Regions from separate parts of the Bacillus sp. BC08 genome, predicted to be linked through region 1. Evidence: riboswitches for the same ligand, from Rfam matches in the RefSeq annotation. Region 1 holds a riboswitch; the other holds the start of a gene.
What was found. A riboswitch is a leader RNA that binds a small molecule or an ion and turns the genes downstream of it on or off. The one in region 1 is predicted to bind FMN.
Positions count from the first base shown of each region.

Region 2: linked by a shared signal. The riboswitch ahead of ACXVYO_RS23760 (ECF transporter S component) and the one ahead of ribD (bifunctional diaminohydroxyphosphoribosylaminopyrimidine deaminase/5-amino-6-(5-phosphoribosylamino)uracil reductase RibD) in region 1 are both predicted to bind FMN.

Region 1 covers NZ_JBTGPA010000035.1:699,933-707,335, reverse strand. Annotated here, with positions in the region: gene ACXVYO_RS21845 (alpha/beta fold hydrolase) at 1-188, shown strand, start outside; gene ACXVYO_RS21840 (Na+/H+ antiporter family protein) at 319-1,638, shown strand; gene ACXVYO_RS21835 (LacI family DNA-binding transcriptional regulator) at 1,662-2,525, opposite strand; gene ACXVYO_RS21830 (GNAT family N-acetyltransferase) at 2,628-3,107, opposite strand; gene ACXVYO_RS21825 (alpha/beta hydrolase) at 3,189-4,112, shown strand; gene ACXVYO_RS21820 (YqkC family protein) at 4,122-4,367, opposite strand; gene ACXVYO_RS21815 (CDGSH iron-sulfur domain-containing protein) at 4,507-4,713, shown strand; FMN riboswitch at 4,904-5,047, shown strand; gene ribD (bifunctional diaminohydroxyphosphoribosylaminopyrimidine deaminase/5-amino-6-(5-phosphoribosylamino)uracil reductase RibD) at 5,357-6,469, shown strand; gene ribE (riboflavin synthase subunit alpha) at 6,451-7,095, shown strand; gene ribBA (bifunctional 3,4-dihydroxy-2-butanone 4-phosphate synthase/GTP cyclohydrolase II) at 7,108-7,403, shown strand, end outside.
Region 2 covers NZ_JBTGPA010000037.1:19,525-26,927, reverse strand. Annotated here, with positions in the region: gene ACXVYO_RS23770 (helix-turn-helix domain-containing protein) at 1-389, opposite strand, end outside; gene ACXVYO_RS23765 (ferredoxin) at 674-922, shown strand; gene ACXVYO_RS23760 (ECF transporter S component) at 1,046-1,624, opposite strand; FMN riboswitch at 1,787-1,926, opposite strand; gene ACXVYO_RS23755 (hypothetical protein) at 2,172-2,858, shown strand; gene ACXVYO_RS23750 (peptidoglycan DD-metalloendopeptidase family protein) at 2,887-3,501, opposite strand; gene ACXVYO_RS23745 (cob(I)yrinic acid a,c-diamide adenosyltransferase) at 3,586-4,167, opposite strand; gene resE (sensor histidine kinase ResE) at 4,305-6,080, opposite strand; gene resD (DNA-binding response regulator ResD) at 6,080-6,796, opposite strand; gene resC (cytochrome c biogenesis protein ResC) at 7,099-7,403, opposite strand, start outside.

The sequences.
Region 1 (7,403 bases):
TTTGTTCTGGTCGCTATGATTATCAAACTCCTTATGCACTCGTTCAGGAATATTGCGATGTGATAGAAGCACCCATAAAAAAGATGATTTGGTTCCCAAATTCAGCACATTCTCCTGATTTAGAAGAACCAGAATTATTCGCTAATTCTTTACAATCAATTAAACAAGAGCTAGCTTTTCAGCATTAGTAACAAAGGCTCTTTTACATTTCATAGAAAACACTTTATAATAATATGTCGCAACTATGTATAAATATAGCAAAGTGCTTCATATTTACTTGCTTGAGCACAATAAAAATTTAGGGAGATTACATTTATTATGAATGCTGTACTCGTCGCAGTAGCAGTTATGCTATTGCTTAGTTTGTTACGTGTCCAGGTCATTGTCGCCATCATTGTTGGAGCTTTAACAGGCGGAATTATCGGCGGACTCGGTATTTCAGAAACGATTAACACTTTTACAACTGGTCTTGGAAACAGCGCTCCAATCGCTTTAAGTTATGCAATGCTTGGCGGTTTCGCTATTTCCCTTTCCAAAACAGGACTTCCAGATGCCATGATTCAAACTGCACTAAAATGGATCGGCAATGAACAAGACACGAAAAAACAAGTTTATTCTAAAATACTAATTTTATTCATCATTTTAACGATGGCTTGCTTCTCACAAAATGTGATTCCTGTTCATATCGCTTTCATCCCCATCTTAATTCCAGCACTATTAAAAGTACTAAATGAGCTGAAAGTGGATCGCAGACTTGTTACATGTATTATTACATTCGGATTGATTACTCCTTATATGTGGATTCCAGCGGGGTTCGGAAAAATTTACCATGACGTATTGCAAACAAATGCTGCGCAAAGCGGTCTTACATTTGATGTCGCACTTATTCCAAAAGCAATGACTATTCCAGCAATCGGTATGATTATTGGATTATGTGTAGCGGTATTCATTACGTACCGGAAACCTCGTACGTATGAAACAGAACAAGTTCATACTACCGCAAATGAAATCGTTCCCTACACAAAACGTAGCATTACTTTCGGATTATTATCTATCATAGCTACATTAACTGTTCAATTAGCAACAGAATCAATGATTTTCGGTGCTTTAGCAGGGATTATCGTCTTATCAGTAAGTGGTAGTCTACCTCTTAAAGAAGCAGATGCAATATTAACAAGCGGAATGCGCATGATGTCCTTTATCGGTTTTGTTATGATCGCTGCCGCTGGATTTGGCGCTGTTCTTCGAAAAACAGGACATGTTGAATCTCTTGTGCAAACGAGTGCACATATAATTGGAAATAACAAGCCACTGGCTGCATTTCTTATGCTTGTGATTGGACTTCTCGTTACGATGGGAATTGGTTCATCCTTTTCAACCATCCCTATCTTAACAACAATTTTTGTACCTCTTTGCATGCAGCTTGGATTTAGTCCAATGGCCACAATTGCAATTATCGGTACAGCCGGAGCGCTAGGCGATGCCGGGTCACCAGCATCAGATAGTACACTTGGACCAACATCTGGTTTAAATGCTGATGGTCAACACCATCATATATGGGATACATGTGTACCAACGTTTCTACACTATAATATACCGTTACTTATATTCGGCTTTATTGCCGCAATTACATTATAAAAGGTGCGTTTTATACGCACCTTTTACTTTTTTATTTTTCCTTTTAATTGTTGCAAAGCTATTTTCCCATTTTCTTCGTCACAACTTTCAATTTTTATGAGTGGCGGGCCTATCCATTCACTGTCTACGCTCCCGTTCAGTCCAGTAATTTTTAATTTATCCGGTATACAGATATTTAAATTTTTCGCTGCTCGAATTAACTCAAAAGTAACCTTATCACTTGAAGTTACAATTCCATCAATATACGGATAAGTTTGCAATAATGTAATAAACTGTTTATTCGTATACCCTTGTACACATTCTTCTCGATAAGAGATTCCTTCCTCCCAAACAGCGTCTAAAAATCCCGATATGTGCTCTTCCATTGCTTCACTATCTTCTCCCTCACCGAAATAAGCAAGAAAATGACAACCCTTCTCTTTTAATAAAGAAACCGCTCTTTGTCCACTTTCATAATAATTTGCATGTGATTTTTTTTCCTCGATCACAACAAACGGAAGCGGAATTTCTCCTATACTTTTAAAAACTGATTTTGTCAAAATAACACCTGCAACGTTATTTTCCTTCAACATATGTATGTATCTATCTTTATTCTCTATATTACAAACAATGATTTGATATCCTTCTTTATATGCTATTTCCTCAATACAATGTAGCAAAGTGATGTTTGATGGGTTATATAAATTATCTACAAGTAATGCAATTATCGTTGAATTCTCTTTAAACAATGGCTTTGCTGTACTATTTGGCCTATAACGTAATTCCTCAATTGCTTCCTTTACTTGTTTTACTGTGTCCTCATGAACGTATCCTTTTTCATTAATAACTCGTGAAACGGTTGCGACTGAAACACCTGCCAATTTTGCAACATCACGTATAGTTGCCACATCGTCACCCCTTAATATGGTAATAGATTACAATTTTACGGTAACCTAAATTAAAATATTCGTCAAGGTTAATAACTTATATTTCTGAAAATTGTTACATCATTACACTAAACGATACTCTAACTGAATTTCATGTAAGATAGGGATATTATCATACCCCATACGTGGAATTTCTTTCTTTATTTTTCGTGCCTCTTCCACTGCATTCACATATAAATTCGTCATCACAAAATTACGTTTTTGGTAAAAACGTAACGCATTCATATTATCATTTGTTGTTATGAGCCACACCCGCCCGCACCGTTCTTCTTCCGCAACTTGTAATACAGAATCCACAAGTCTTGTCCCTATTCCTTTGCTTTCTTCAAAGCTATCTAACGATACAATTTCACACATATTTCCGGTCACTTCATACGTTATAATTCCGATTATTCTGTCATCAAAGAGCGCAACAAATCCTGGCAACTCTTCTAACTGATGCCCCTTCCCACGTGAAACCATCAATGAACTCCCCCAGTTCTCACACATGAACATTCGGATTGTTGCTTTCATCGCTGGCGTAATTTTTTGTATATACACCATTTCCTATTTCTCCCCTTTTCTCTCATTGTGATACAATATAAGTGTATCACATGTAACGGTATTTGGAGGATGAGGTAAAGTATGAAACGTTTTTTTGCAGCATTGTTTACTATACTAGGTGCGATAACTGCCCTTGGGATTTTCTTTACAAATAAAGTGATGTACTTAAAGAAAAAAACAGAGGAAGAAGTACTCGAAAGAGAAACGAAAAAACATTTTCGTATAGAGGATTTTGATGCTCTTCATAAAGAAGAAATTCATATCCCTTCACAATTCGGATATGATCTTCACGGATATTACATTCCTGCTGGTCATTCCAATAAGTTTATGATTTTTTGCCACGGCGTAACTGTAAATAAAATGAACTCTGTAAAATATGCAAGGTTATTTTTAGACAGAGGGTATAATGTCGTTATTTATGATCATCGTCGTCATGGTAAAACTGGCGGAAAAACAACAAGCTATGGATACTATGAAAAACATGATTTAAAATCAGTAGTTGACTGGCTAAAAAGTCGTTTTGGAACAAATATAACACTCGGTATTCATGGTGAATCTATGGGAGCTGCAACACTTCTTCAATACGCAGGACTTGTAGAAGATGGTGCTGATTTCTATATTGCAGATTGTCCTTTTTCTGATTTCTACGGGCAATTACAACACCGTTTAAAGGTTGAATTCCATTTACCTAAATGGCCTTTATTACCTTTAGCAAACGCTTTTTTAAAAGTGCGTGACGGTTATACGATTTGCGAAGTTTCACCAATCGATTGTATAAAAAACATTAACAATCCCGTCCTCTTTATTCATAGTAAAGATGATGATTATATTTTAGCTGATATGACGACAGCACTATATGAAGCAAAAGAAAACAATAAACAACTTTATATTGCAGAACACGGCGCACACGCTTGCTCTTATAACGAAAATAAAGAAGAGTATGAAGCAGCCGTTGATCAATTTTTAAACTCATATGTAAAAGAAACAAAAAACAGGCTTGCATAAGCCTGTTTTTTATTGCGCTAAAACGTCTGTAATTTGTTCCATGTTTTCAGAAATCCATTGCATTGCATCATCTAATGTGGGAAATTCTGTCGTTTGAAAGGTTACTTCATCTTGAAGTAACCAAACATCCTTTGATTCTTGTCCTACACCTGCAATGGACCAGTGTAACAAACTATATGGATGATTATCATTCAAAAATGATGCCCACGTGCGCTCATTTGCAATATTTCGTAATGTACGTAATTGTTTATCCATCTTTCGTCACCTTACTCTAGTCAGTTATAAAAAACATTATAACACTCTCTTCTCTCCCAAAGAAAGTGCTCATTTGATATTGTCAAGTACTTCTCTTAATTATATGATGAAATTAAGCGTTTGGGAAGGAGGGATAGCGTTGGCTAAAGTACAAATTAAAGTAAATGATAATGGCTCTTTTCGCGTTACAGGGGACGTGGAATTAGTCGATTCACAAGGGAATGTATTCCCAGCAAAACCGGCATTTTCTTTATGCCGTTGTGGTTTATCAAAAAATATGCCTTATTGCGATGCTTCGCATAAAGGTAAATTCGAATCTGTTGTTAGAGCACCAGAGGCAGAATAATTCCACATGTGACATGCACATTTTTTTGTGCATGTTTTTTCTTTTTTACACCTCCGTCATATCCCTTCTCCTTACAACATTTCTCATACTTTTGTCTCCATGCCAAGCTACATATATTTTCACACAATTCTTCACATTCGAATATTTTTCACTAGCCTTTTTTCTTTTTTGTGCTATAATTTGAGCAAACAACATCCTTCGGGGTCGGGTGAAATTCCCAACCGGCGGTGATGAAGTGCAAACTTCTAAGTCCGTGACCCGTTTTCAACTCGAAAACGGTGGATCTAGTGAAACTCTAGAGCCGACAGTATAGTCTGGATGGGAGAAGGATATGTTTTCTAGTAATTTTATATAGCGAATACACTTTTATTTCAGTATGCATATTTTTAAAGTTTCATTTTGAATCTTTATATATGTTTTATTTTGTATACTTTTGTTTCTATACTGGAATAAAAAGATACGACTAGCGTTTGAAAAATTCGATATTTTGCTAGGTTTTTTCCTTATGCAAAAATATCAATCATCGTTAGGTTTCTTTCCTATACTTTCGTATTCGAACTATATTTCTAGAAATCACGTCTCCCAAACCCCAAGGATATAAAATCCTTGGGGTTTTTTGATTTTTTCAGGAGAGGTGAAGAGAATGACAGATCAAGAATATATGAGGATTGCCCTGCAGTTAGCAGAAGGAACATCGGGACAAACAAGTCCAAATCCTATGGTTGGTGCTGTTGTTGTAAAAGATGGAAACATCGTCGGTATGGGAGCTCATTTGCGTGCTGGTGAAGAACACGCAGAAGTTCATGCTCTTCATATGGCTGGTGAAAAAGCAAAAGGAGCTACCCTGTATGTAACACTTGAACCGTGTAGCCATTTCGGAAAAACACCACCTTGCTGTGAATTGCTCATCAAAAACGGAGTCAAACGAGTTGTAATTGCTACTCTTGATTGTAATCCTCTCGTTTCTGGTAATGGAAAAAGGAGATTAGAAGAAGCTGGCATCGACGTAACTACCGGTGTTCTTGAAGCAGAAGCTACCTTATTAAATCGTTTCTTTTTTCACTACATGAAAACGAAACATCCATTTGTAACAATAAAAACAGCGATGAGCTTAGATGGAAAAACAGCAACTGTCACTGGTGAAAGTAAGTGGATTACAGGTGAAGAAGCACGAGCTGATGTTCACCAATATCGCCATACACATGATGCGATTCTCGTTGGAGTAAATACAGTTATAGCTGATAATCCGCATTTAACGACAAGAATTCCTAACGGGGGTAAACATCCTATACGCGTTATTTTAGATACCCATTTACGAACACCACCATCTTCTCATGTCATCACAGATGGTTTAGCACCGACATGGATTTTTGTCGGTAAGGATGTAAATAAAGAGAAAATAGCTTCTTATGAATCTGAAAATGTAGCTATATTCAAAATGAAAACGAAGCAAATTGAAATTGAGGACCTCCTTTTCTTTCTTGGAGAGAAGCAAATTCTTTCTTTATTCGTTGAAGGAGGCCAATCGATTCATGCAAGCTTCTTACAAACAAAGAATTTCAATGAAATTATAACTTATATAAGCCCGATATTAATTGGCGGGAATGATGCCCCTACTTTATTTGGCGGAAATGGTTTTTCAACATTACAAGATGCACTTTCCTTGAAAATTCAAGAGATGAAACAAATTGGCGATGATATAAAAATCGTTGCGAATGCCCGAATCGAGGTGACGGAATGTTTACAGGAATTGTAGAAGAATTAGGAACGATTACAAACATGCAACAAAGCGGAGAAGCGATGAAGTTAACGATCCATGCAAATAAAATTTTATCAGATGCTCACTTAGGTGATAGTATCGCGGTTAACGGTATTTGCTTAACTGTAACGAGTTTCACAACAACTTCATTTACAGTGGACGCAATGCCTGAAACGATGCAATCAACATCACTTCGCATGCTTAAACCACACTCTAAAGTAAATTTAGAACGAGCGATGGCTGCAAACGGACGATTCGGTGGACATTTCGTTTCAGGACATATTGATGGCATCGGAACGATATTAAACAAAAAACAACACTATAATGCCGTCTATTACAAAATAGCTATTGCTGATGAATTGCTGCGCTATTGTTTGCATAAAGGATCCGTTGCTGTTGATGGAACGAGCTTAACAATATTTGATATAGACGAATCTTCCATCACAATCTCACTCATCCCGCACACAGTAAGTGAATCTGTTATCGGAGAAAAGAATGCCGGTGACATCGTAAACATTGAGTGTGACATGATCGGTAAATATATCGAACGCTTTATTTCTAAGCCTGTAAAACGAACAGGTTCAATGAGCGAAAGCTTTTTACAAGAAAACGGATTTCTATAAGGGGGAAGCATGATGTTTCATCGTATTGAAGAAGCTCTAGAAGATTTAAAACAAGGAAAAGTCGTTATCGTATGTGATGATGAAAACCGTGAAAATGAAGGCGATTTTATCGCTTTAGCAGAGTATATTACGCCGGAAACGATTAACTTTATGATTACACATGGACGTGGCCTCGTTTGTGTACCGATTACGGAAGAATACGCAGAACGTCTACAGTTAGAACCAATGGTAGCTCATAATACAGATTCGCATCATACTGCATTTACGGTGAGCATTGATCACATTTCTACAACAACAGGAATTAGCGC
Region 2 (7,403 bases), on a different contig from region 1:
TGTAAATTAGATATAGTTTGAATAATTAATGATACTCTTTTCCAAAATGTTTCACCTAGTTCTCCATAGTGCAAACCATGTAAATGCGTGGGAAAAGCATACACTTCCTCCCATGTTTGCAACTGCATTTTACCTTTAGATGTTAACAAATATGTATTTTCATGTATTTCTTGAATCAAATCTGCTTGCAATAACTTTGCAACTTCACGATCATAGTCTGTTCTATTTAACGATTTATATATTCCAAACAAAAAAGAAATTCGGAACATATTTCCATCTTGTAACGTTTGCGAAGATCGTTTTCCTTTTAATAAATAATAAATAGAAGAAACGGTCCTTTCACCATTCAATTGTTTTAAACAATACAATAAAGTATATTGTAGTTGCATTACCGCTTCCACCTTTCAATCTAACTTAATTACTTTTTAGTATGATTGCACTATTAAACTTATCATATCGGCACTATGTACTTGTATATAGTATATTGTACCAAACGAAATAACATTTACGTATTTCGAAAATCTTGTGACATAATGCAAAAATTAGTTGACACTCTAATTGATAAGGATTATCATTATAATTTTATGTTGAAAAGTTTTAAAAACCGTTTTACAATAAGGTTATAATTTTTATGGCGAGCTTTTCACATACATATTATCAGGAGGGAAAAAAGATGGCAAAATATACAATCGTTGATAAAGATACTTGTATCGCATGTGGTGCTTGTGGCGCTGCTGCACCAGACATTTATGATTATGATGATGAAGGTATTGCATTTGTAACGTTAGACGATAACCAAGGTATCGTTGAAATTCCAGATGTATTAATTGAAGATATGATGGATGCATTCGAAGGTTGTCCAACTGACTCAATTAAAGTTGCTGACGAATCATTCGACGGCGACTCTTTAAAATTCGAATAGTCTTTTATTAACTTCAAAAAATATCCCTCATATTAATGAGGGATATTTTTTGTTCTCTATTTTCATTCTACTTAATAAAAAACCATTAGTAGTTCCATACTACTAATGGTTTTATTTTATATTTTATGCATTTTTCATTTTTGCAAACACCCATACTTTCAGGCGTGAGAATAACGCTACAAATACAATTGTCACAACAATTCCTTTAATCAAATTAAATGGTAAGATTGCCGTTACAACCGTTGTTCTTATAGCCTCGCTAGACATAGCTGGTGAATTTAAAAACCAAGTGTAAGCTGGGAATATAATGATGTAATTTAATACACTCATGATGAGAGCCATTGTAATTGTCCCTAGCATTAATCCTGTCGTTAAACTCTTAACAGTACGATACTTTCTAAATAAGAAAGCTGCCGGTCCAATAAATAAACATCCTGCAATAAAGTTAGCAATTTCTCCAACTGGTACTCCCGTTAAACTCCCTTGAATCCCGTAATGTAAAATATTCTTTATCGCCTCTACAATTATCCCTGCAACTGGCCCAAAAATAATCGCAGCAATTAGAGCTGGTACATCACTAAAATCAATTTTTAAAAATGGCGGAAGCCCTGGAAACGGGAAATCCAACATCATCAGTAAATATGCAATACTACTTAGCATCGCTACACTCACCATCTGCACTACACTGTTTTTTTGTTTCATCTTTCTCTCTCCTTTTCCATCGATCATCTCATGGAAAGTGGAAAGGTTCTGCTATGCCTACTTTTTCATAGAACGAAAAAACCCTTTGTGTTTTACACAAAGGGAGAATTTAAGGCACATCAAACAGACGTTCAAATCCATATCTTTTTTGAACGCTTGAACCTCCATCTTCTCCCATCCAGACTATACTGTCGGCTTTGGAATCACACCAAATCCTGCCTTAACGGCTCGCGGGCTTAGAACAAAATCACATATAGTTCATCACCGCCGGTCGGGATTTTCACCCTGCCCCGAAGATAGACCGATATTCTATTTTCCACTTCATTATACAACAACATGATCGTGTTGTGAACAAAAAAAGTGTAACTTATTAAAAATAAGTTATTAATTTTATATAACCGAAACCAATCACTATATTTTACAATACACCCCATATTTTTTAGTATTAGGCATTTCTCCTTTGAATCCACTAGTCATATATAGTTAAAAGTGATAAGATGTTGAATTGTTAAGATAAGAACATTTTCTGGATTATGGAGGAAATGTCATGAAGAAAGAAAAGAGACACTCTATTCGAGAAGCAATGAAAAAAAACTTAAGAAAAGAATACTTTTACTTAAAAAAAGAATTACTTTTCCACTGTCCAATTGATTTAGGCACATTCTCAAGCGAGACATACTATGCTGCTTTCGATGAAGATGGCATCAGTATTTATCAGTATGATAAAAAAACAGAGAGTAAATTAAAATTATGTGAGCGTCATCCGTGGAAGAGTTGGAATAAAGTGAAGATTGATCACTACTTGACAACTTCACAATTTATTTTTCAAGGGGAGCGAAACTGGATATTATCCCTTTTCCAAAAAGGAAAAGAAGCTCAAAAAATAATTGAAGAGCATACATCTTTACAAACTGAAGTTGTTTCCCGCTCTTTCTTAAAAAAACTTCCAGGGTTCCGTTCTAATGCACCGTTGAATAAATACATTGGCAGTATTTGCTACACTGCACTTATTGCATTTTTATTAAAATGGATGATTCCATTTCAAGCACCACAAATTGCCCTGTACTCCATTTCAATCGGTTGTATGCTTCTTGGTCTACTTTGTTTGACAATCGGTTTAATTGAACCGACAATTGTACTATTTCGGACAAACGAAAAAACAAGAACAAAAGTATTTTACTTATATAGCTACTTAGCTATTTCTGGATTTATATGTGTCTTTATTTTTTGGTAAAAGAAGAGCTAGTTTAACTAGCTCTTCTTTACTTTACGTATAATTGTTGATTTGGATAAATCCGATCTTGCTGCAGTCCATTTTTTTCTTTAACTTCCTTAACTGACATACTAAATTTCCGTGCAATACTAACTAAAGTGTCCCCTTTTTGAACGACATATAAGGATGAGGAAACGACTTCATTTCTCTGTTCATGTAAAACAAGCAATGGATTCATCGCATTCTTTTTCGCCAGCGTCCATCTTCCTTGATGAACTTCTAAATGTAAGTGTGCACCTCTTGATTCTCCTGTATTTCCTACTTCTCCAATTATTTCTCCTTTTGAAATATTATCCCCTTGAACTACATATCTCTTATTTAAATGTGCATACACGGCCTCATATTCTCCATGTTTAATAAATACAACGTTTCCATAACTACTTGAATAATAAGACTTTGTTACCTTACCTTCTTGAATAGCTGCCACAGGCGTGCCAATCGGTGCCGCTATATCTATACCGTAGTGTTTTCCATGCCTTGTCCCAAAATAATCACTTATCTGCCCTTCAACAGGCCATGTCCATCGATTTTCCTCTGCGTACACATGTAATTGAGATAATAACAATACCGTCAATAACATGACACCACATTTTAACACTTTCATATACATCCTCCGCTTTCTAATTAACACCATACCTTCTCTATTTTGGTATATTACAGAAAAAAGTATACAAAAAAAGAAAGTGAATCACTCCACTTCCTTCTCTTTTTTATCACGAAAAACGATTGCACTGCGATTATACTCCACATCTTTTACTTGTAATCGAGCGTTTATTACTCTAGCTACCGCAAACAAATAATCAGATAATCTATTTACATACTTTAGAACAACTTCATTTATTTCCCCTTCTTTTTGCAAGGACACTACACATCGTTCTGCTCGCCTTACAACTGTACGCGCAATATGAATAGCAGCTGCCGCTTCGCTTCCACCTGGTAAAATAAAACGCTCTAATGGCGGTGCTTCTTCTATATACAAATCAATCCTTCTTTCTAAGCTTTCAACCATTTCAATCGTTACTTTATAAGGAATTTTCCCCTCTACTATCGCCAAGTCTCCCCCGCAATCAAATAGTTCATGTTGAATATTTTCAAGTTCATTGTAAATATCTCCAAAAGACCCGCCTTGTAGCTTCGTCATTGCATATCCAATATGAGAATTCGACTCATCTATCGTGCCATATGCTTCAACTCTAATATTATCTTTATCCACTCTGCCGCCTATTACACTTGTTGTCCCTTTATCTCCTGTTTTCGTGTATAATTTCATCGCTTCATGACACCCCTCTTATTATTCTTCATTCGACTAAGATAGAAAAAAAGTTCTACTATTATTTATTTAATTGGTTTTACAAAAAAATAAAAAACAGTAGAACTTTATTCATTATCAACTTTAAAAACGCATATCTAAATTATACGATTCGGTAAATATACAGAGAATGTAGTTCCCTCTCCAACAACACTTGAAACAGCAATTTTGCCATCATGGCCTTGTACAATATTTTTTGCAATCGCAAGCCCAAGCCCTGTTCCAACTTTTTTTCCACGTGTTCTGGCTTTATCAGCTTTGTAGAAACGATCGAATAAAAATGGAATATCTTCTTCTGGAATGCCAGCGCCCGAATCTTGTACTTCAAAAATAAGACCATTATTTTTCGTATCAATTATAAGCGTTACATGGCCACCTGCATTCGTATGACGAATTGCGTTATCAATTAAATTCGTCAATACTTGTTCCATACGATCTGCATCAAATGGGTATTGCTCAATTGAATTTTGGAAATCAACCGTTAATGCGACTTCTTTATCCTTTGCAATCCCTTGGAATTTACGACCTATTTTTTCAACGAAAGGATGAATATCAACTTCACCTATATGTAACTCTACATTACCACTTTCCATACGCGCTAAATCTAATAGTTCATTTACAAGTTTACCTAAACGAACAGATTCATCATAAATGATTTGAACAAACTCATTAATTTCTTCTTTCGTTTGCACAATATCATCTAAAATCGCTTCACTATACCCTTGAAGCATTACCATCGGTGTACGGAGTTCATGTGATACGTTCGCAATAAAGTCTTGACGCATCTTCTCAAGACGGCGTTCTTCCGTCATATCACGTAATACAGCTACAGCGCCACGAATTTTCGTTTGGTTGTAAAGCGGCGTCATAAGAACTACATAATTCCCTTTTTGTAAGTTAATTTCAACCACTTGTTGTTGTTCACTTTCTACAACGAGATGGAATAGTTCAACAAGTTCAGAAGGTAGCTTTTTACTGAGCTCTATTTCTTTTTCTTCTTGCCAAACTTGTAAGAAATGTTCAGCCGGTGGATTGATTACAACGACTTCACCTTCTTGATTTAACGTAATAACCCCATCTGCCATACTACTTAAAATACTAGCTAACTGTTCTTTTTCTTGCTGCAGAGCATTCATATTAAACTTCAACTGTTTCCCCATTTGATTTAAGGCCGTTGCAAGCTCACCAATCTCGTCCTGAGATACCATAGGAGCTTTCGCATCAAACTTCCCACGCGCCACCTCAAAAGCAACCTCACGCATTTTGCGGAGTGGTGCTGTAATTCGAGTAGATAAGAAGAATGCAAAGAAAGTTGTTAATATAATCGCAATCCCTGCTGATAAGAATATAAAATCAGTCGTTTTCTCCATATTTTGTATTGGCATTTGTAAAGATTCATATACGAACACTGCACTTTGATTTTTTGATTGCACCGGTTTTCCGACAATTATAATATCATTTTCAGTATTTTTGTTTTTTCTACTATTAGAATCTTTTTTTATGTTATTCCTAATTTCTTTTTTGTCTATAAAAACAGCCGCTAATTCTTTATCTTCTTTCAAATTATCCATTGTAAGAGTGACTAACCCTACTTGTTTCGGCGAAGAAGAAATTTCTTTACCATCTTCTACAATAATAATCCGTGAAAGTGGATCAGAGAATTTGTACGCGATATTCTCAATCGTTTTTACATCGGCGCCTTCTTCAATTAACTCCGTAATACTTGTTGCAACTTTTTGAAGCCTAGCTTCACTCATATCAACATAATATGTTCTAAAAAACTGTGAAAGTAAAATCGCAACAAATCCAAGCACAAACGAAACGAGAAGTAATATGGTCATCCATAACTTCCCTACTACACTTCTCCAAAGCATCAGTCGTTCACAACCTCAAACTTGTAACCTACGCCCCAAACAGTAACAATCATCTTCGCAGCATCTGGTGATTTTTTGCTTAACTTCTCACGTAAACGCTTTACATGCGTATCAACTGTACGTAAATCTCCGAAGAATTCATATTGCCATACTTCTTTTAACAATTGCTCACGATCAAATACTTTATCAGGCGCTTTCGCTAAGAATAATAGTAATTCGTACTCTTTCGGCGTTAAGTTCACCTCATTACCATCTGCTGTAACACGGTGTGCATCATTATCAATCGTTAAATGAGGGAACACAGTAACATCTTTTGTCGTTGTATCTTGTGTAAAGAATGTTGTTGGTACAGAACGGCGTAAGACCGCTTTCACACGAAGCACTACTTCACGTGGGCTAAATGGTTTCACAATATAATCATCTGTGCCTACCTCAAACCCCTGTACTCGGTTTACTTCTTCACCTTTTGCTGTCAACATAATAATTGGCGTCGCTTTCTTCTCACGAACCCCTTTACACACTTCAATACCATCTTTACCAGGCATCATAAGATCTAATAGGATTAAATCGTAATCATTTTGTAACGCCATTTCTAAAGCTGTATCACCATTATCCGCTTCTTCAATTGTGTATTGTTCTCTTTCTAAATACATTTTCAACAAACGACGAATACGATCCTCATCGTCTACAATTAAAATTCTTGATTCATTTTCCATTTTTACCCGTTGCGTACTTTTACGACAACGGTTTACACCTACCCTTCTACACTATTATGTTGCGCTATTCTCGTTTATTTAAGCAATCTTCTAAATGTTTCGCTTCCCATATTATGCTTCACAAGAATAATAAAGTTTGTTCAATTTTTTTCCAAAACTATGTATTTTTTTTGAACAGTATATAATGTCCTCGACATCATTTTACAAAATCAACCGCTACTTTGTCATGTTTTTCTCAAAAAAGAAGAAAAGTTGACAAAAATAAAATAGGAAAGTGACATTCACTCTCCTATTTTATTTCTCTATGCGTATGAATGTAAACCCGCGATAATTAAGTTTACTACAATAAAGTTAAACATAATGATTGCAAAACCAATTACCGCTAACCACGCTGACTTCTCTCCATGCCACCCTTTTGATAAACGTAAATGTAATACCGCCGCATAAAAGAGCCAAGTAATAAGCGCCCAAACTTCTTTTGGATCCCAGCCCCAAAAACGTGTCCACGCTATTTGTGCCCAAATCATCGCAAAAATTAATGCACCTAATGTGAAAACTGGGAATCCAATTGCAATAGATCGATATCCGATTTCATCTAGTAAGTCAC